Regions from separate parts of the Bacillus sp. 3255 genome, predicted to be linked through region 2. Evidence: a T-box and tRNA genes for the amino acid it is inferred to sense, from the RefSeq annotation. Region 2 holds a T-box; the other regions hold tRNA genes.
The links. A T-box is a leader RNA that pairs with one kind of tRNA and senses whether it is charged. The one in region 2 lies ahead of J2X61_RS21915 (arginine--tRNA ligase), so its partner is inferred to be a tRNA-Arg.
Positions count from the first base shown of each region.

Region 1: it encodes a tRNA-Arg, which carries the amino acid that the T-box ahead of J2X61_RS21915 (arginine--tRNA ligase) is inferred to sense. The anticodon was not compared.
Region 3: it encodes a tRNA-Arg, which carries the amino acid that the T-box ahead of J2X61_RS21915 (arginine--tRNA ligase) is inferred to sense. The anticodon was not compared.

Region 1 is NZ_JAVDUS010000029.1:37,847-41,121, reverse strand. It holds gene tig (trigger factor) at 1-276, opposite strand, end outside; gene J2X61_RS33050 (hypothetical protein) at 384-1,280, opposite strand; tRNA gene J2X61_RS33045 (tRNA-Arg) at 1,460-1,533, shown strand; gene J2X61_RS33040 (hypothetical protein) at 1,770-1,904, opposite strand; gene J2X61_RS33035 (DUF4023 family protein) at 2,332-2,445, opposite strand; gene J2X61_RS33030 (hypothetical protein) at 2,492-2,848, opposite strand; gene asnB (asparagine synthase (glutamine-hydrolyzing)) at 3,027-3,275, shown strand, end outside.
Region 2 is NZ_JAVDUS010000015.1:123,596-126,870, reverse strand. It holds gene J2X61_RS21915 (arginine--tRNA ligase) at 1-1,386, opposite strand, end outside; T-box leader at 1,435-1,667, opposite strand; gene J2X61_RS21910 (EamA family transporter) at 1,716-2,591, opposite strand; gene J2X61_RS21905 (GDYXXLXY domain-containing protein) at 2,652-3,275, opposite strand, start outside.
Region 3 is NZ_JAVDUS010000016.1:181,792-185,066, reverse strand. It holds gene J2X61_RS23450 (stalk domain-containing protein) at 1-704, shown strand, start outside; gene clpP (ATP-dependent Clp endopeptidase proteolytic subunit ClpP) at 1,166-1,747, opposite strand; tRNA gene J2X61_RS23440 (tRNA-Arg) at 1,948-2,019, opposite strand; gene J2X61_RS23435 (sugar-binding transcriptional regulator) at 2,258-3,275, shown strand, end outside.

The DNA.
Region 1 (3,275 bases), on a different contig from region 2:
TTCCGGACGGTCAACCGGCTCGATTTTGACTTCTTCAATCGCTTGTACGTATACTTCTGGCAAAATGATGTCCAGTGCATCTTGGTACAGGCTTTCAACGCCAAATTTAGCTTCAAAGATCGAACGCGGCACTTTACCTTTACGGAATCCTGGAACATTCACTTTCGCGGATACTTTTTTGAATGCTTTATCAAGTGCATCTGCGACGCGCTCAGCGCCAACTTCCACTTCAAGAACGCCTACGTTCTTCTCTATTTTTTCCCAACTTGCTTTCATTTTATGCTTTCCCCTTCCAAAAATGTACGATGACATAGTTTTCACGTTACGCTCATTATAACCATTCTATTATAACATATAACAAATTCATTTCAAGGCGCGCCTACTCACTTTGATGAATCAGGGTCAAACTGCTTCACAAACGCTTGCAGGACAAGGTGTGCGCGCTTCCACGGAAGTGACATTGAATCCACAATTCCGTAGGTATCAAGCAGTTCCTCCCGGTCCACGGATCCGAACAGCTGCTCTTGAAGAACCACGTGCAGCGCGGATGCCCAGATGTCGACGGCCCCTTCCTCCGTCCGCACCAAATCCGTATACAGCGACGTTCCGTAAGCATAGGCCAGAAATTCCTGCCACATCTGTTTTGCAAAATAAACAAAATCGGGTTGGTTTATTTCACTAATGTCCCCTACTCTGCGAATCATATCACGGATTTGCATTGGAAATTCCTCCGGGCACAGCGGAGTCTCCTCAATATCTACAGCAATCCGGGTTCCATTCTTGGGGAATTCCACGATTCCCTGTTCCCCAAGCTGCTTCAGCGCCTGCAACGCCTTGAATTGAATGTGCGGATGCCGCGGTCTCTCGTACAGCCATTCTTTAATGGCTGCGCCAATTTCCGGCCGGTCGATGAAGCTCAACTGCTCCAGAGAGCTCACTTGTTGTTCTAATGTTCCTTCTCGGAGGGACTGGATCAGTTTCTGTGCGTAAGCACCGTCATCGGCTGCTTTCTCATGAATGTACTGGCGCAGCAAATCCTCTTCCGCCTCCAAATCTTCCTCGGACGGCACCTGATCCGGGAACATCGTCTCGGGAAACATCGTTTGCAGCCAAACGAGCAGCGCCCCCCATTGTTCCGCTTTGAGCGGATCGATTCCCGGAAATTGCAGCAGAAAAGTCAACAGCTGGAGAGCGTCGCTATACTGCTCCTTATGTAGAAAGCGGGTCAGTTCATCCTCGTAATACTGTATGGTTTTCGGAAAAAGAATCACATTGTTCATCGATGCTTCAGTTATGTGGATCACCTCAAGATCTTGTTCTCGCTGGTGACAGTTTACTTGATTGTTTCCACGAATGCAAAATAATTTTATAAGAAGGGTTGACTTCCCATAAAACGATGTGATAGTATTACTCTTGCTTCGCCAAACAGCCACGTGCCGGGCGGTAAGAAGTGATCTATGTCCCAGTAGCTCAGCAGGATAGAGCATACGCCTTCTAAGCGTACGGTCGGGGGTTCGAATCCCTCCTGGGACGTTCTGCAAGACGAAGAGACCACGAGAAATCGTGGTCTTTTATTTTTTCTCTTCTATTATAAGTGCGTTATTCTGACTAACTCGGATGTGCTTTTTATGGCTCCCTTTGGGTCGCCTATCTATGAATTCGGGAACTGCTAGAATTCATCAATAGCGCCAGTCGAGAGTTTTTGGAGGTCCTACAAAAGAGAAAATAAAAAGGAGCTTCCCCTCGAGCGGGGAGGCTCCTTTTCGGCATTACACGTGCGGCCGGTTCGGGGGCAAATGGCCTGGCTCCGTAGAGTCCAGGTTAGACTGAATCCGCGACGATTGCTTGGAATGATCGATGGTGCTTTGTATTTTCTGCTTCATGCTTTTCCCTTTACCACCCATATGAATGATTCCTCCTAGAAGTGAATTGATCACTCTACTAGTATGGAGCTACAGCGGAGCTAATATGCTGTATGAAATAACCACTTTATGCCGGGCTAACGGACACCAGCGCCGTTATTGCCGCGATAATGCCCCCTCCTCGCTTCTAACGGACACCAGCGCTCTTATTTGCCTATTTCGGGGGATGTTTCCTTCAAAATGGGGCAAATAGGGGCACTGGTGTCCGTTACAATTACCAGTCGGCGATATTTGGCAAAATAAGCGCCGCTGTGTCCGTTAGGCCGGTAGGGGAGACCAGGGCCTAGGCTCGGTTCGGGCCAGGCTCAGTTCGGGTCTGGGTTCGTTAACACCACACCCGAAAATACCCGAGCATAACAAAAGCCCGCAGAGAAACTTCTCTGCGGGCTCCCGGTGGTGCCATTAGACGTTAGTGCTTGTTGTTAGGCAAGTTACTGCCCGGTCGACCGTCACCTTGAGTCCTGAAATTCTTCGCGGCTTTCCTCTGCTTGTCGTGCAGCTTGCTGATGAAATGGCTATCCATGAGCATTCGCCTCCTGAAGAAAGAATGGCACTACCCTTTTAGCATGTCACGCAAGCTCTAAATTTAAACGCATAGCTAAATTAAGAAGAGCTCCTCTGGATTCGGCATCCACTTTGGCTTTCTCATAAAGCTCCTCGATCTGACTGCGTTGCTCGATAAAAGCAGGCTCCGATTTGATGGCGGTTTGCGTCCAGTTGATGAGAACGTTCTCGGCTTGGGTCAGCTCATTATAGGCACGGTGCAAGCCGACGCGCTCGATCACTTCTTCCAACTCGGCTTGACCGATTTCTTTGCCAGCCTCTTTCAACTCATTAATGCGTTTATCCGCTTGATTACTGATTTGTAAAAAATGCTCTCTGGCTGCCAGATAATCAATCTGCGCTTTGGAATGCTTCTTTTTCATCGTCATCACCTTTGCCTTTAGTAAGTAAGAATTGGATTAATTGTAACAGGCTTCATCTAAAAACACAAAATCCGTCTGAAAAGTCGACCCCCCTCGACGTTCGGACAGACATTATATGCCACCATTCCGCATACCTTTTATCATTATGCTCTCTTCATAAAGAAAGGAAGGAACGTCTATGTGCGGAATAACGGGTTGGATAGATTGGCGGAAAGACTTGACCGGGTACCCGTCCATTCTAGAAAATATGACGGAAACGCTCCATTTGCGCGGACCGGATGCTTCCGGCACCTGGATCTCGCAGCATTGCGCTCTCGGCCATCGGCGGCTTAGTGTCATGGATCCGGAGAACGGCGCTCAGCCCATGGTCCGGAAACAAGGCGACTACACCTATACAATCGTATATAATGGCGAACTCTATAATGCC
Region 2 (3,275 bases):
ACGCTTCGCGTCGATCACCTGCTCCATGCGATCCAGCAGATCCGCTACTTTGATGCCGATGCCTTGGCGGCCTGACATCGCGTAGGAGCCTTTGCCATCCGACGTATCGATGCCTAGCCCCGCTGCCGTGCCCGGACTGAGTGACACGACGCCATAACTCACATGCTTGAGCTGGCTGGCCTGTTTCTCGTATCCCAGCACCTCCAGCGCGAGCTTCACCATCTCCTGCGGATATTGCTGGCGATAGTCGATAACGTTAATGACCATATCCGCGTGCCCGATCGGTTTTTTACGGCCCTCGGCTGCTGTGGACCAAAGTCCGTCTTCCCATTTTTTATAGACAAAGTCATTCTCGAGCAGTCCGAACTTCCACAGATGATAAGCGATGTCCTTGGCCGTATAGGTCAGAATGCCGTTAGAACGCACGAGCACCTTATCTCCCTGAAAGTCTTGGCTATCCGTTGACGCATCCGCGCTGTCCTCCGCCTGTTTGAGCACCCAGCAGCCGGCCAGCTTCCCTTCCGTCACTTTGTGGAACATGTTCGTTCGGTTTAACAGCTCGAACGTCGTATCCCAGAATCCGGCGCGAACGATGGAGCTCTCCCAGACCAGCACATCGTAGTTGATACCGAACTGCTTCATTTCCTCCAACTGCTCGCGGACGATCCGTTCCGCCACCAGAGCGCCCATCCAAGCCAGATTGGATGTACCGCTCTCAATCGCGTGCAGCACGACAGCGCGCTGCTCCGCCAGCTCCGGCTGCGCTTTATAAGCCTGATTCACCTTCGCGTACGTTTCCCAACAGAAATCGCCGAAACGCAGAAACGCTCCTTCGGATTGCGTATGAAGAATGCCTACCACCGTATCCGCCAGCTGATTGCCAAGGTCGTCGATGTAGTTGTGCACCTCCACCTGATAGCCCGCATGAGACAGCATGCGAGTGAGCGTATCCCCGATACAGGAATTACGCAGATGGCCCACATGCGCCGCTTTGTTCGGATTGATCGAGGTATGCTCCACCAGCACCTTCGTTTGCTCGCGACGCATACGCTGCTTATCCTCCGTCTGATAAGCGCCGGAAGCCCATACGTTCCAATCGATATAGAAATTCAGAAATCCGGGAGCCACGGCAGCTACCTTGCGGAACAAGCCCTGCACCGAACCGCCTTCTTCGATGCGGCTTTGCAGCTCCCCGGCGATTTGCAGCGGTGATCTGCGTACGATCTTGGCCAATTGCATAGCAATATTGGAGCTGTAGTCTCCATGCTCGGGATGTGCGGGATGCTCGGTCAAGATCTTCAATTGTGCCGGGCGTTCGGCGGCATAGGCAGCGAGCAGCGCTTCGACATGCCCCTCCAGTTCTGCAAGGATAAGCTGTTGAATCATGGATAAACCCTCCCTCTCTCGAATAAATACAAAAAGCCCCCGTCTCTAATAAGAGACGAGAGCTGTTTCATTCCCGCGGTACCACTCTAAGTGTTAAATCTGCGGATGATGTCCGGATTTAACCCCTCCTAAGATAACGGCATGCGCCGGATCCCCCTACTCACCAGTTCGGGAGACCATCTCCCAGGTCCGCTTCGTTCCTGACATTCGTACCGGTTCCCACCAATCCCGGCTCGCTGCGACTGTCCGACAAGAACTACTGTCCTGTTCCTCAATGTTCACTATCAAGTTATGAATTGACTGAATATTACTGCAATAAGTGCCGTTTGTCAAGAAGCAACCAACTTCATCATCACAATTCCGATAAAAGCAAGCGCCAGCCCGGACTGCTCCAGCCTGGAAAACCTGTCCTTCAATATAAATCGCGTGTACAGCAGTACGATTAGCACGTTTAGTGCAACGACGGCGGATACAAGGCCCGCCTTGCCATGTTCAAAGCCATGCAGGATGAAGATCATGCCGACCACATTCGTTATCCCCACGAGCATCCCGAACAGAAATGTGCGCTGCTCCGACCATTTCGCAGAGGAGATCGCCACTTCCTTTCCGGGTTCCCGTGCCGACTGGTCCTTCAACCACCATAGTCCGAAACATACGGTGCCTGTGGCGAACATGCAGAACAGCGTCGGAAACAGCGGAGCGGATACGAGCGTCGTCCATTTGCCCGAGAGATCGTTACCGGCGAAGAGCAGCAGCGCCAGCGCTCCCCATCCGGCCCCTTGCAAATTCTTCATCGTGATTTCATTGGAATATCGGACGACGAGGATGCCGATGACAATGATGACGAAGGCTGCAAACTGCAGCATATTCAGCCGTTCGTCCCAGATCAGGTAGGCGACGAAGACGACGACGACGGATGGCAATCCCGTGAGGATGGCCACGAGCGAGGCTTTCCCTACGGCAAAGCCTTTGAACATACTTGCGTTAGCTCCGAAGGAAAACAGCCCCATCTGAACGCCGATCAGCGCCGAAACCGTCCAATCCTGATGCAGAAGAAAAGCGCTGATACCGCTGATCAGAGCGCCCATGAAAAATGTGCCGCAGAGCAGCACATTCCGATTCAGCGATTGCTGGCTGGTCCAGTGATAGAGGATGCCCCGGAGCCCGAAGCTTAGAGCCGCAAGCACGGAGTACATAAGCCACATGCGAAATGCTTCCCCTTTCTAACAACATGCCAAGATCGGGTAATTTTATCACACTATGCGCTATTGAACAACCGTCTGCTGCAAGATCAGCCGCTCCAGAATGGCATCGCCGTTCTTGGAAACCTTCACTTCGGCGAACTTCGCCTGCCGTTCGTAATCGCTGCCGGTTCCTTCTGGGATGAAATAGTGCTCGATGCCGTATTCCACGGTTTCGAAGCCGGTCCGTTTGCCGTTCAAACGAACTTCACCTGCCGCCAGCGGCTCCCCCTTCTTATAAACGCGGCTGAACTCATAAACGCCCGTGGCTGCATTCGGAGCCAGCACGACCGTAATGCGTTTGGAGGCGGCCTCCTCCGGCCTGTCGCCAAAAATAGGCGGCTCCGAAATCGTGTACCGCAAGCGCACATAATCGCCTTGGATCAGCGAGCGCGGGTCGAGCGGCTCCAGCTGCAAGCGGATCTGCTGGCCGCTTGCGAGCAGCCACTCGCTTTTGCCGATCTGCAGCGACATCGCGGCAATTTGCAGCACGACCAGCACGGCGATCACAAGGCGGTTCGCCGCATAGTCGGTCTTCGCAGCGGGTTCCGCCGCCGCCTCAGCGTGCTTCTTCTCGTACCATACGGTGAAGGCGAGAATCAGAATGCCTAGTATCGCGAAGGTGAACGACTTGTGCAGCAGCTTCCA
Region 3 (3,275 bases), on a different contig from region 2:
ACAAAGGCGAAGTATATCCTTCCGTTTATGCCAATCTGATCGGCAGCGAGGCTTCCGTCGACTTCCTGATGAACAATGTGTACACGGATCAGTTGACGGTTCCTCCGCACGAAACGTATATTTACTCGAAGCTCCCTGATTTCTATCCGGGGCAAGGCGTGAATCTGTTCTACGATGTGGAAACGGATGGTGAGCTGCAAATCACCTTCGGTGTAACCGATCAAAGGCTTATGACGTCGACGGTGAAGGAGCTTCCGTACTTGGCGTTCAACGGCCATGTGCGCGGGACGTTCCCGATATCGGAGCTTAAGTGGGATATCGATGCGGCAAGCTTCACGAAGACTTCCGTGCTCACCATAGGTGATAATAAGACGGATCCGTTCGTCAAAGGCTATGATGTGATGCGGAAGCAGAATGTGGAGAACGGCGGAAACTACGGCGTCGTTTATAAGATTCATGCCGATAAGCCGCGCAAAATGGCGGTTATGATGATGGCTAGAGGCGGCGTGTTCAAAGGGCCGTTCAAAATTAACGGCGAGATCATGCCGGTGCCGTGGTCCGGCGTAATTACAGCGTTCGACGGCATGCAAGTGCTGGCGCGCACGACCGGCACGGAAGATGCGCTCGATATCGAGTTCACGCCTCCGGCGGGATCGGCGTTCCCGATCGATTTGATCTTCTACCCGTTGGAAGATAAGAAGTAAAAAGAAGAGCCCAGGAGTGCTCCCGCTGGCGGAATCGCATGATTTCGCCGGGGAGTCTCTGGGGCTCTTGTTTGTTTTGGAGCAGGCAGCTGGCGGCTGGCAGAGGGCTTGCGCAGAGAGGCATTCCGCGGAGAACCTATGGCAGCCCGAGGGGGAGCGTAAGGCTGAAGGCTTGACGGAATCAATTACCGGGAATTTATCATGTTAATTCCTGCGTTATGCCCCAGTTGAAGGGGGGTTACAGGAAATTCTCCCGTTAATTTGCCGTCACGCCGCAGAAATGGGAGAGTTTCTTGGAAATTAACGTGATGATTTCCAGTTAATCAAGCTGGAGACCGCGATGGATTGAAGAATAACGGGAGATATTCCCGTTACGTTATCCATCCGCGAACAGCAAAAAACCAGCCGCAAAGCCGCTCGCAGGAGCGGCTTTGCAGGCTGGTTTCTTCACTTCGTATGGGTTAGACGCGCTCGATGACTTTATCGATAAGTCCGTATTCCATCGCTTCCGCAGCGCTCATGAAATTGTCGCGGTCCGTATCCTTCTCGATGCGCTCGAACGTTTGTCCTGTGCGCTCTGCGAGGATTTTGTTCAGGTTGTCTCTCATCTTTAAAATGCGCTTCGCGCGAATTTCGATGTCGGAGGCCTGGCCTTCAGCGCCGCCAAGCGGCTGGTGAATCATGACTTCACTGTTCGGCAGCGCATAGCGCTTGCCTTTGGCTCCTGCCGTCAGCAGGAAAGCGCCCATGGAAGCGGCCATACCAACACAGATAGTGGACACGTCCGGCTTGATGAACTGCATGGTGTCATAGATCGCCATGCCGGCAGTAATGGAACCGCCAGGGCTGTTGATATATAACGAGATATCTTTATCAGGATCTTGGGCGGCCAAGAAAAGTAACTGAGCAATGATGGAATTCGCCACGACATCGTTAACGCCCGTGCCTAAGAAAATAATGCGGTCCTTCAGCAAGCGTGAGTAAATGTCATATCCTCTTTCACCGCGCGCGTCCTGTTCGACGACCATAGGGATAAAACTCATGAGAATGACCTCCTTGGGTGGGTACATGGTTTAAATGATTAATTCTGGTGCATACTTTTTACAGTATCTACAAGTATGATAACGAAAAAACATCCAAAGGTCAAGAAAGGTCAAACTAACATCAAAAAAAATCAGTCGACCGACTGATTTCTCTTGTGTTTGTGCTTATTCTGCTGTAATACGCGTTATTCACACTAGTACGCGCCCGAAAGGAATCGAACCTTTATCTCAGGCTTCGGAGGCCTACGTCATATCCATTGGACCACGGGCGCACAAGAATTAAAAAAAGCGAAGCAAGGGTTATTATATGTCACCTCCGCGCAAAAAGCAAGACATTCCCTGATTCGCACATTTTTCAGAAAATTATATGAACAATTGTTGAATGTTCTGCCGATATTGGTTATAATAAAAAACGAGCAAGGCCAATTTTTTTTACCCGGGTGGGACACAAAATGTAGACCCGGGACATAAAACGTCCATCACGGAATCAGGAGCGTCAGAGGTCGTCATATGAGAGAAATTCTTGACATTCAGAAAAAGCTCTTGCCGGATCTCATGGACATCATGAAGAAGCGGTACTCCATTCTCCATCATATCTTGGTCTCCGGTGTAGTCGGACGCAGAACGCTAGCTTCTTCGCTCGACATGACGGAGCGGGTGCTCCGCGGTGAAGTCGAATTCCTGAAGGAGCTAGGACTTCTGGAATCAGATGCCTCAGGGATGAAGATTAGCGAGACCGGTCGTCAGCTGCTGGAAGATATGCAGCCGATCGTCAAGATTGCTTTCGGACTGACGGATCTGGAGGAAAGCATCGAGAAGGCGTTCGGCCTCAAGCAAGTCATCGTCGTTCCGGGCGATACGGACACTTCGGTCTTCACGAAGAAGGAGCTTGGACGCGCAGGAGCAGCAGCCTTGCGGAAATACGTGGCCAAGGGCGATATTATAGCCGTTACCGGCGGTTCGACCATGGCGCAGATTGCGAACAATTTGGCGATATCCTCGTCCATGAAGGGCAACTGGTTCGTACCGGCCCGGGGAGGACTTGGCGAAAGCGTGGATATGCAGGCGAACACCATCGCTTCCATTATGGCCAAGAAGACAGGCGGGAAATACAGGCTGCTTCATGTGCCGGATCATCTGGGTGAGGAAGCGTACCAGACGCTAATCCAAGATCCGCAGATTAAGGAAGTTGTTGACGCCGTGCGGAGTTGTCGCATCGTAATACACGGTATCGGAGATGCTATGGTCATGGCTCGAAGGCGTAAGGTGGATGCCGACACGACGCGCAGCTTGCAGGCAGACGGTGCTTTGGCGGAGGCGTTCGGATATTATTTTGACCGCCAAGGAAATGTCGTGCACAAGATGCCTACGGTTGGATTGCGCTTGGAGGATCTGCAGCGGACGGAAGTCGTCATCGGCGTGGCTGGGGGCAAGAGCAAAGGAGAAGCGATCGCTTCTGTACTCCGGCATGGCCAAGAGCATGTGCTGGTCACCGATGAAGCGGCAGCCATTGAGATTATGAAACATG